DNA from 2 places in the Megasphaera intestinihominis genome. Region 2 is predicted to be linked to the other one. Evidence: riboswitches for the same ligand, from Rfam matches in the RefSeq annotation. Region 2 holds a riboswitch; the other holds the start of a gene.
What was found. Region 2 has a riboswitch for FMN ahead of WMO23_RS04625 (bifunctional 3,4-dihydroxy-2-butanone-4-phosphate synthase/GTP cyclohydrolase II). Riboswitches for the same ligand answer to the same signal wherever they lie in the genome.
Positions count from the first base shown of each region.

Region 1: it holds a riboswitch for FMN, as region 2 does, so the genes downstream of both, ribD (bifunctional diaminohydroxyphosphoribosylaminopyrimidine deaminase/5-amino-6-(5-phosphoribosylamino)uracil reductase RibD) here and WMO23_RS04625 (bifunctional 3,4-dihydroxy-2-butanone-4-phosphate synthase/GTP cyclohydrolase II) in region 2, are expected to answer to the same signal.

Region 1 covers NZ_JBBMEU010000037.1:15,704-19,904, forward strand. The annotation lists gene pknB (Stk1 family PASTA domain-containing Ser/Thr kinase) at 1-233, shown strand, start outside; gene rsgA (ribosome small subunit-dependent GTPase A) at 244-1,107, shown strand; gene rpe (ribulose-phosphate 3-epimerase) at 1,110-1,754, shown strand; FMN riboswitch at 1,813-1,944, shown strand; gene ribD (bifunctional diaminohydroxyphosphoribosylaminopyrimidine deaminase/5-amino-6-(5-phosphoribosylamino)uracil reductase RibD) at 2,038-3,174, shown strand; gene WMO23_RS07265 (riboflavin synthase) at 3,155-3,799, shown strand; gene ribH (6,7-dimethyl-8-ribityllumazine synthase) at 3,830-4,201, shown strand, end outside.
Region 2 covers NZ_JBBMEU010000019.1:29,948-34,148, forward strand. The annotation lists gene WMO23_RS04615 (FtsB family cell division protein) at 1-131, opposite strand, end outside; gene WMO23_RS04620 (FAD-binding oxidoreductase) at 296-1,699, shown strand; FMN riboswitch at 1,772-1,903, shown strand; gene WMO23_RS04625 (bifunctional 3,4-dihydroxy-2-butanone-4-phosphate synthase/GTP cyclohydrolase II) at 2,018-3,235, shown strand; gene WMO23_RS04630 (Crp/Fnr family transcriptional regulator) at 3,398-4,066, opposite strand; gene WMO23_RS04635 (ATP-binding protein) at 4,189-4,201, shown strand, end outside.

The DNA of each region.
Region 1 (4,201 bases), on a different contig from region 2:
ATAACCAGGAACCGGCCGGGACGCCTCATTACGGGACGGTCAATATCAGCGTACCGTCTGGCGCTTCCAGCCAGCATGTCCAGATCGTCGTATCCGACGACAATGGCTCGCGCGTCGTCTATGACCGCAGCCAGGCCGGCGGCGACAACATCTCTAAGAGCGTCAGCGGCACGGGCAAGACGAGAGTCAAAGTATACATCAACAATTCGTTAGTACAGGACCAGTATATCTAAGGGGAGGAACATGACAAAAGGACGCGTCATCAAGAACTATAACGGCTATTATTACGTCGATGTCGGCCGGGAAGGGCTCATCGAGTGCCGACGCCGCGGCAAATTGCTGAAAGCGAAGATCCTCGTCGGCGACGAGCTGGAAATCACCGAGCTGGGCCAGGACAAGGGCGTCATCGAAGCCCTGCTGCCCCGGCGCAACCAGATACGCCGGCCGGCCGTGGCCAATATCGACCAGCTCCTGGTCATCATGGCGGCCAAGTCGCCGGATCCGAACCAGTTCCTCGTCGATAAGATGCTCATGACCTGTGAATACGGCGGCATCCATCCGACGCTGTGCTTCAATAAGTGCGACCTGGACCGGGAGACGGCCGAATCCTACAAGGCCTTTTATGAACGCTGCGGCTATGACGTCTATCTCGTGTCGGCCAAGACCGGCGAAGGCCTCGATACCCTGCGTAATCTGCTGCCCCACCGCATGACGGCCTTTTCCGGCCCGTCGGGCGTCGGCAAGTCGAGCCTGCTGTCCCAGATCCTGGGCCGGGAAGACTTGTCCGTCGGCGCCGTCAGCGAAAAGATCAAGCGCGGCCGCCATACGACACGCCATTCGGAAATCATGCGCCTCGACAGCGATACGTATGTCGTCGATACGCCGGGATTCAGCTCTCTCGACTTCGAGCACCTCGACCCGAAGGAAGTCCTGCGCCTCTTCCCGGACATGCTGCCCTACAGCGGCGGCTGCAAGTTCTCGTCGTGTCTCCATCTGTCCGAACCGGAATGTACGGTCAAACAGGCCGTCGCTGACGGCCATATCCAGAAAGAACGGTATGACACATACTGTAAGATACTCACTTCCATTGCAGAAAGGAAACGATAGTCATGGTAACCATTTGCCCATCTATATTATCGGCGGACTTCTCCCGCCTGGCTGAAGACATTCAGGACGTCGAACGGAAGGGGGCAGATTGTATCCATCTCGACTTGATGGACGGCCATTTCGTGCCGAACCTGACCTTTGGCGTCCCCGTCGTCAAGGCTCTGCGTAGCTGCACCAAGCTGCCCTTCGATGCCCATCTCATGGTAGAACATCCGGAAACCTACATCGACGGCCTGGCTGCTGCCGGTGTCCAGTACGTCACGGTCCATCAGGAAGCCTGCACCCATCTCGACCGGGTCCTGCAGCAGATCCACGAAGCCGGCATGAAAGGCGGCGTCGCCCTCAACCCGGCGACCCCCGTATCGACTTTGTCCTGCCTGGCCGGGCAGCTGGACATGATCCTCATCATGAGCGTCAACCCCGGCTTCGGCGGCCAGAAGTTCATTCCTTATGCCGTCGATAAGATCCGCCAGGCCAAGGCGCTTCTGGAACAGGCCGGCAATACGACGGCTGTCATCGAAGTCGATGGCGGCGTCAATGCCAAGACCGTCCAGGCCGTCAAAGACGCCGGTGCGACCTTCCTCGTCGCCGGCAGTGCCGTCTTCGGAGCTGACGACCGGGCCGCTGCCATCGCGTCCTTGCGATAAGGACTTGTATTTCTTCTTTTCATGTGCTAAAATCATACATGTAGTTCAAATGAATAAGGATAGTCTTTGAGGCAAGGTGAGAAAGCGGCGCTTTCAATTCCTGACCGGCGGTGACAGTCCGCTAACCCGCAAGGGTTGAACCGATGCAATTTCGGTACCGACAGTACAGTCTGGATGGGAAAAGACGACAGATTGTGTTTTTGTTGCGCTCAAAAGGCTATGGGAATCTTACGTCCATAGCCTTTTTTTATCTTGCGAATCTGAATAGAAGGGAAGGAATACATTGGAACCGGCAGAGTATATGAAAAAAGCCCTGGAATTGGCAAAGACCGCCCTGGGCTATACGACACCCAATCCTGCCGTCGGCTGCGTCATCGTCAAAGATGGCGAAATCGTCGGCACGGGATACCATCATAAGGCCGGCACGCCTCATGCCGAAGTATGGGCATTGCGTGAAGCTGGCGAACGGGCGAAGGGGGCTACGGTCTATGTGACCCTCGAACCTTGCGCCCATTACGGGAGAACGCCGCCGTGTGCCCGGACCCTCGTCGAAAAAGGCGTCGGCAAAGTCGTCATGGCCATGCTCGACCCCAACCCCTTAGTGGCTGGCAAAGGCGCGGCCATCCTGCGCAAAGCCGGCATCGCCGTCGAAGTCGGCCTCATGTCGAAGGAAGCGGCTCAGCTCAACGAAGTCTTCATCAAGAACATGATGGTCCAGAAACCGTTCATCGCCATCAAACTGGCCCAGAGCCTCGATGGCCGCACAGCTTCACGGACGGGGAAATCCCAGTGGATCACCAACGAATGGGCCCGCAGCTACGGTCACTATCTGCGCTCCATCTATGACGGCATCTTAGTCGGCATCAACACGGTCCTGACGGACAATCCCCTCTTGACCAGCCGCATCGAACGGCCCGGCCAGGATGCACCGCATCAGCCCGTGCGCATCGTACTGGATACGAAAGGGCGGACGCCTTTGAATTCGCTCGTCGTCACCGATAAGACGACGCAGACCATCATCGTCACGACGTCCCTGTGCCCGGTAGAGAAGATGAAAGCCCTGAAAGAGGCTGGCGTCCGCGTCATCCTGGCACCGCTCCAGGACGGCAAGACCATCTACCTGCCCGACGCCTTGCAGCTCCTGCACGACGAAGGGCTGACCAGCATCCTCGTCGAAGGCGGCAGTACCGTCCAGGGCAGCTTCTTCGATGCCCGCCTGGTCGATAAGATCTATGCCTTCATGGGGGACAAGGTCATCGGTGGGACCGGAGCCCTGCCGTCTGTCGGCGGCTGCGGCGTCGATGAACTCGATGAATGCCTGCCGCTGGTCTACGATTCGGCAGAACTCCATGACAATAATGTATTGATTACGGCATATAATGCCAACAGGGAGGGCGCCTATGTTCACTGGCATCATTGAGGAACTGGGGACGATTGCCCATATGGACCGCCGCCCCGATTCCATCCGCCTGACCATTCAGGCACACAAAGTATTAGAAGGCACGCAGCTCGGCGACAGCATTGCCGTCAACGGCGTCTGCCTGACCGTCACGGATATGACGGACTCGACCTTTTCGGCCGACGTCATGCATGAAACCATGCGCCGCTCGTCGTTCAGCACTATCAAGAGCGGTTCCCAAGTCAACCTCGAACGGGCCATGCAGGTCGGCGGCCGCCTGGGCGGTCATATCGTCAGCGGCCATATCGACGGCATCGGCCACGTCGCCCGCATTGCCACCGATGGCATTGCCCGGGTCATCACCATTTCCATCCCCAAGGACATGGAGCCGTTCATCGTCGAAAAAGGCTCTATCACCATCGACGGCATCAGCCTGACTGTCGTATCCGTCGGCAGCAGCCAATTTTCCGTTTCCATCATCCCTCATACCATGGCCAATACGACGCTCATGGATAAACATCCGGGCGCTATCGTCAATTTGGAAACGGATGTCATCGGGAAATATGTCCATAGCTTTACCGTCGGTCATCCGTCGTCGGCGTCTTCGGGCCTGACGATGGAAAAACTGCTGGAAAATGGATTTTAACATAATATTTCAGAATAGGAGTGTTTTACAATGGTACAAGTCAAAGAAGGTAAATTAATCGGTTCTGGTGCGAAGTTCGGCATCGTCGTCGCACGTTTCAACGAATTCATCTGCAGCAAGCTCCTCGGCGGCGCTTACGACGCTCTCCATCGTCATGGCGTCGATGACGCAGACATTACGACGGCCTGGGTCCCGGGCGCCTTTGAAATCCCTCTGATCGCCCAGAAAATGGCAGAATCGGGTAAATACGACGCCGTCATCTGCCTCGGTGCCGTCATCCGCGGCGCTACCAGCCATTATGACCTCGTCTGCGGTGAATCGGCCAAAGGCATCGCCCAGGCATCCCTCAAGACGGGCATCCCCATCATGTTCGGCGTCATCACGACAGAAAACATCGAACAG
Region 2 (4,201 bases):
ATGATGGCCACGAGAATAAGATTATACCAGCTCATCTGCCGGAGCCGGATGAGCAGCCCTGTACGGCGCTTCCGGGGGACCTTGCGGCGCTTCTTTCGGCGCCGAGGCTGGCGATACTGCTTGGTTTCCACCCAATCACCCTTTCTAAGAACAAGAGACTGAAAAAGTCTTACCCTATAGTATACCGTGCTTTGCTGGCAAGATAAAGTTTTTTTGTAAAATTCCTTTTAAAATGGGCGGCAGTTATATATAATAGAGGCACGACATTTTGTATCTTATCCGAGGGGGAACACGTATGCACTATGAAAAAATAACGACAGAAATCCTGGAAAAATTAAAGGCCATCGTCGGCCCGAAAGACGTCGTCACCGACGCCGACGCCATGCAGCCTTATTCCCATGACGAAGTGACCGACCCGGCTTACCATCACATGCCCGAAGCCGTCGTCTTTGCCGAAACAGCCCAGCAGGTCAGCGCCATCATCAAGCTGGCCAATGCCTGCCACTTCCCTGTCGTCCCCCGCGGGGCCGGCACGGGTCTGGCCTGCGGCGCCGTCCCGGAATACGGCGGCATCGTCTTGTCGCTGGAAAAGATGAACAAGATACTGGAAATCAATGAAGACGGCCTCTATGCCGTCGTCGAACCGGGTGTACGCACGTCGGACCTGCAGGAAGCGGCCGAAAAGAAAGGTCTCTTCTACGCCGGCGATCCGTGCAGCGGCGACTCGTGCTTCATCGGCGGCAACATCGCCACCAACGCCGGCGGCAACCGGGCCGTCAAATACGGGACGACGCGCCACCAGGTCTACAGCGTGGAAGTCGTCAACCCGACAGGGCGCATCGTCAACCTCGGCGCGCGCCTGCAGAAACAGTCGACAGGCTATTCCCTGGACCAGCTGGTCATCGGCTCCGAAGGGACCCTGGGCATCATCACCAAGGCGACGCTGAAGCTCCTGCCCAAGCCGAAGTACGCCCTCGACCTGCTGGCCATCTTCGACGACCGCCGCCAGGCCATGGGCGTCGTCACCAAAATCATCAAGGCCGGCATCACGCCGACGTGCGTCGAATTCATGGACAACATCACCATCAAGTCCGTCGAAAAATACCTCAATGAAAATCTCCAGGGCAGCGACAACGGCAACTACGTCATCGTCGAAGTCGAAGGGACCAGCGAAGACGACCTGGACGACAAGGCCGTCATCCTCGACGAAGTCTGCACGGAAAACGGCGCGTCGTCAGTCCTCGTCGCTGACCACAATAAGATCTGGCAGGCCCGCAAGGCCTTTGCCGAAGCCGTCCGCGCCGAAAGCCTCATCGTCTGCAAAGAAGACGTCGTCGTCCCTGTCGACCAGGAAGCGGCCCTCCTCGACGAAATCCTGCGCCTGGCCAAGAAATACAACCTGGTCACACGTATCGCCAGCCACGCCGGCGACGGCAACATTCACTTGAACATCCTCAAGAATGAAGATGCCACCTATGAAGACTGGGACCAGCGGGTCAAGGCCAACCAGCAGGAACTGTACAAATTCATTTATGCCCACGGCGGCCGCCTGTCCGGCGAACACGGCATCGGCTACAAGCGCAAGCATTTGATGGAAGAATTCACCGATCCCGGCGAACTGGAAATGATGAAGGCCATCAAGAAAGCCCTCGACCCGAACGACATCCTCAACCCGGGGAAAATCTTCGACGTCGACTAACTTGCAAAAATGAAAGTTACCTTGCAAAAATGAAAGTTACCGTGTATAATACATAACAGAACTGAATAAAACGTATATCTTCAGGGCAGGGTGAAATTCCCGATCGGCGGTATAGTCCGCGAACGCTACGGCGTAGGAGCCATTGGCTCGTGATTTGGTGCGATTCCAAAACCGACAGTATAGTCTGGATGGAAGAAGATGTGGCGTGCTGTTTCTGCAGCGTGCCTTTCCTTGCATGTCAAAGCCCTGTGCCTCATCGCCAGGGCTTTTTGAGTACCACCAACTATGGACAATACAGACTTTAAGGAGGTCTTTATTTTGACTACAGAAAAACGTAAATTCAACACTATCGAAGAAGCATTGGAAGAATTACAGGCCGGCCACGTCATCATCGTCACCGATGACCCGGACCGCGAAAACGAAGGCGACTTCATCTGCGCCGCCCAGTACTGCACGACAGAAAACATGAACTTCATGGCCAGCCACGGCAAGGGCCTGATCTGCATGCCCATGAGCATCGAATATGCCCATAAGCTCGGCCTGCCCCAGATGGTCAGCGAAAATACAGATAACCACGAAACGGCCTTCACTGTTTCCATCGACCACGTCGACACGACGACGGGCATCTCGGCTGTCGAACGCGCCCTGACGGCCCGCAAATGCGCTGAAGAATCGGCCCGTCCCGAAGACTTCCGCCGTCCTGGCCACAACTTCCCCCTCGTCGCCAAACGCGGCGGCGTCCTGACCCGCAACGGCCACACGGAAGCCACGGTCGACCTCATGCGCCTGGCCGGACTCAAACAGGTCGGCCTGTGCTGCGAAATCATGGCAGACGACGGCACGATGATGCGCACGCCGGACCTCTGGAAAATCGCCGACGAATACGGCCTGAAATTCATCACCATCCACGATCTCCAGAACTACTGCCGCCGCCACGATAAACACGTCATCCGCGAAGCCGTCGCCAAGATGCCGACGAAATACGGCGATTTCAAGATCTACGGCTACATCAACGACCTGACGGGCGAACATCACGTCGCTCTGGTCAAAGGCGAAATCGGCGACGGCAAGAACCTCTTGTGCCGCGTCCATTCTGAATGCCTTACAGGCGACGTCTTCGGCTCCCGCCGCTGTGACTGCGGTGAACAGCTGGCCGCTGCCCTGACACAGATCAACGCCGAAGGCCGGGGCATTCTCCTCTACATGCGCCAGGAAGGCCGTGGCATCGGCCTCATCAATAAACTCAAAGCCTATGTCCTCCAGGAACAGGGCTACGATACAGTCGAAGCCAACGAAAAACTCGGTTTCGCTCCGGACCTTCGCGAATACTGGATCGGTGCCCAGATTCTCCAGGACATGGGCGCTAAAGAAATCCGCCTGCTCACGAACAACCCGGAAAAAGTCTACGGCCTCGAAGGCTTCGGCGTCGAAATCGTAGAACGCGTCCCCATCGAAATGAAACCCCAGAAATTCGACGAATTCTACTTGGAAACGAAAAAGAATAAAATGGGCCACATCCTCCCCCATCTGCATTAAAAGCGAGTAAAAAAGGCGCTGTCGCATGAAGACAGCGCCTTTTTTAGCAGTGGCTCGTGGCTCGTGGTTTGTAAGAGCCGTCCTGAAAGCCTTTCTGGCCCACCAGGTACCGATAGGGTAGCTGCCAGAATGGACAGCTTAGCTGGCGGCCCGCCGATTTCCTTAATGTTCCTGCCGCAAGGTGAATTTGTCCTTGTGGTAATCGATGAGGCCTTCTTTTTTCATCTTGCTCAGTTCGGCCGATAAGGCGCTGCGGTCGACGGAGAGGAAGTCGGCCATCTGCTGGCGGTTGAAAGGCAGGACGAAGGTGGCCTTCCCTTTTTTCCGGGCCATGTCGGACAGGTAGAGCATGATTTTCTGGCGCGTCGAGCGCTGGGTCAGGTAGCGTATCTTTTCCGTAAGGAGGCGGTTCTTTTCGGCCATCAGAGCCAGGAGATTGCCTGTAAAACGAGCCTGGTCCGGCGTCAGGACCTGACCGGCATGGAGGATGTTGCCGACATAGACCTGCATGATGACCGCATCCGAGGCGGCGACGACGTCGACCGTCGCCGGCGCGTCAGGCAGACAGGCAAAGGCTTCGCCGAAAAAGAAGCCTGCCGGGATCTGGGACAGGATATTGCGGTTCCCCCAGTAATCTTCCTGGATGATGTGGACCGCCCCTTCCAGGACCAGTCCGATATAGGGGACGGCATCGCCGGAATAAAAGAGGAATTCCCCTTTCTCATATTTTTTCTTGCGTACCTTCAAGCGCTGCAAGAGCGGCAGGACATCGGCTTCGGCGACGCCGTGGAAGAGCGGCGACGTTTCAATGAGGGAAAGATATTGTTCCATGGAAAGACCTCCAAAAAAAGATGATAGTTGGAAAAACAACAGCTTATTTTTGCTCCATCGACTATACTTAGACCATAAAGGTCCCAAACCAGTTTGATGCATATACCACGATGGAGGAAATTATGATACGTAAAA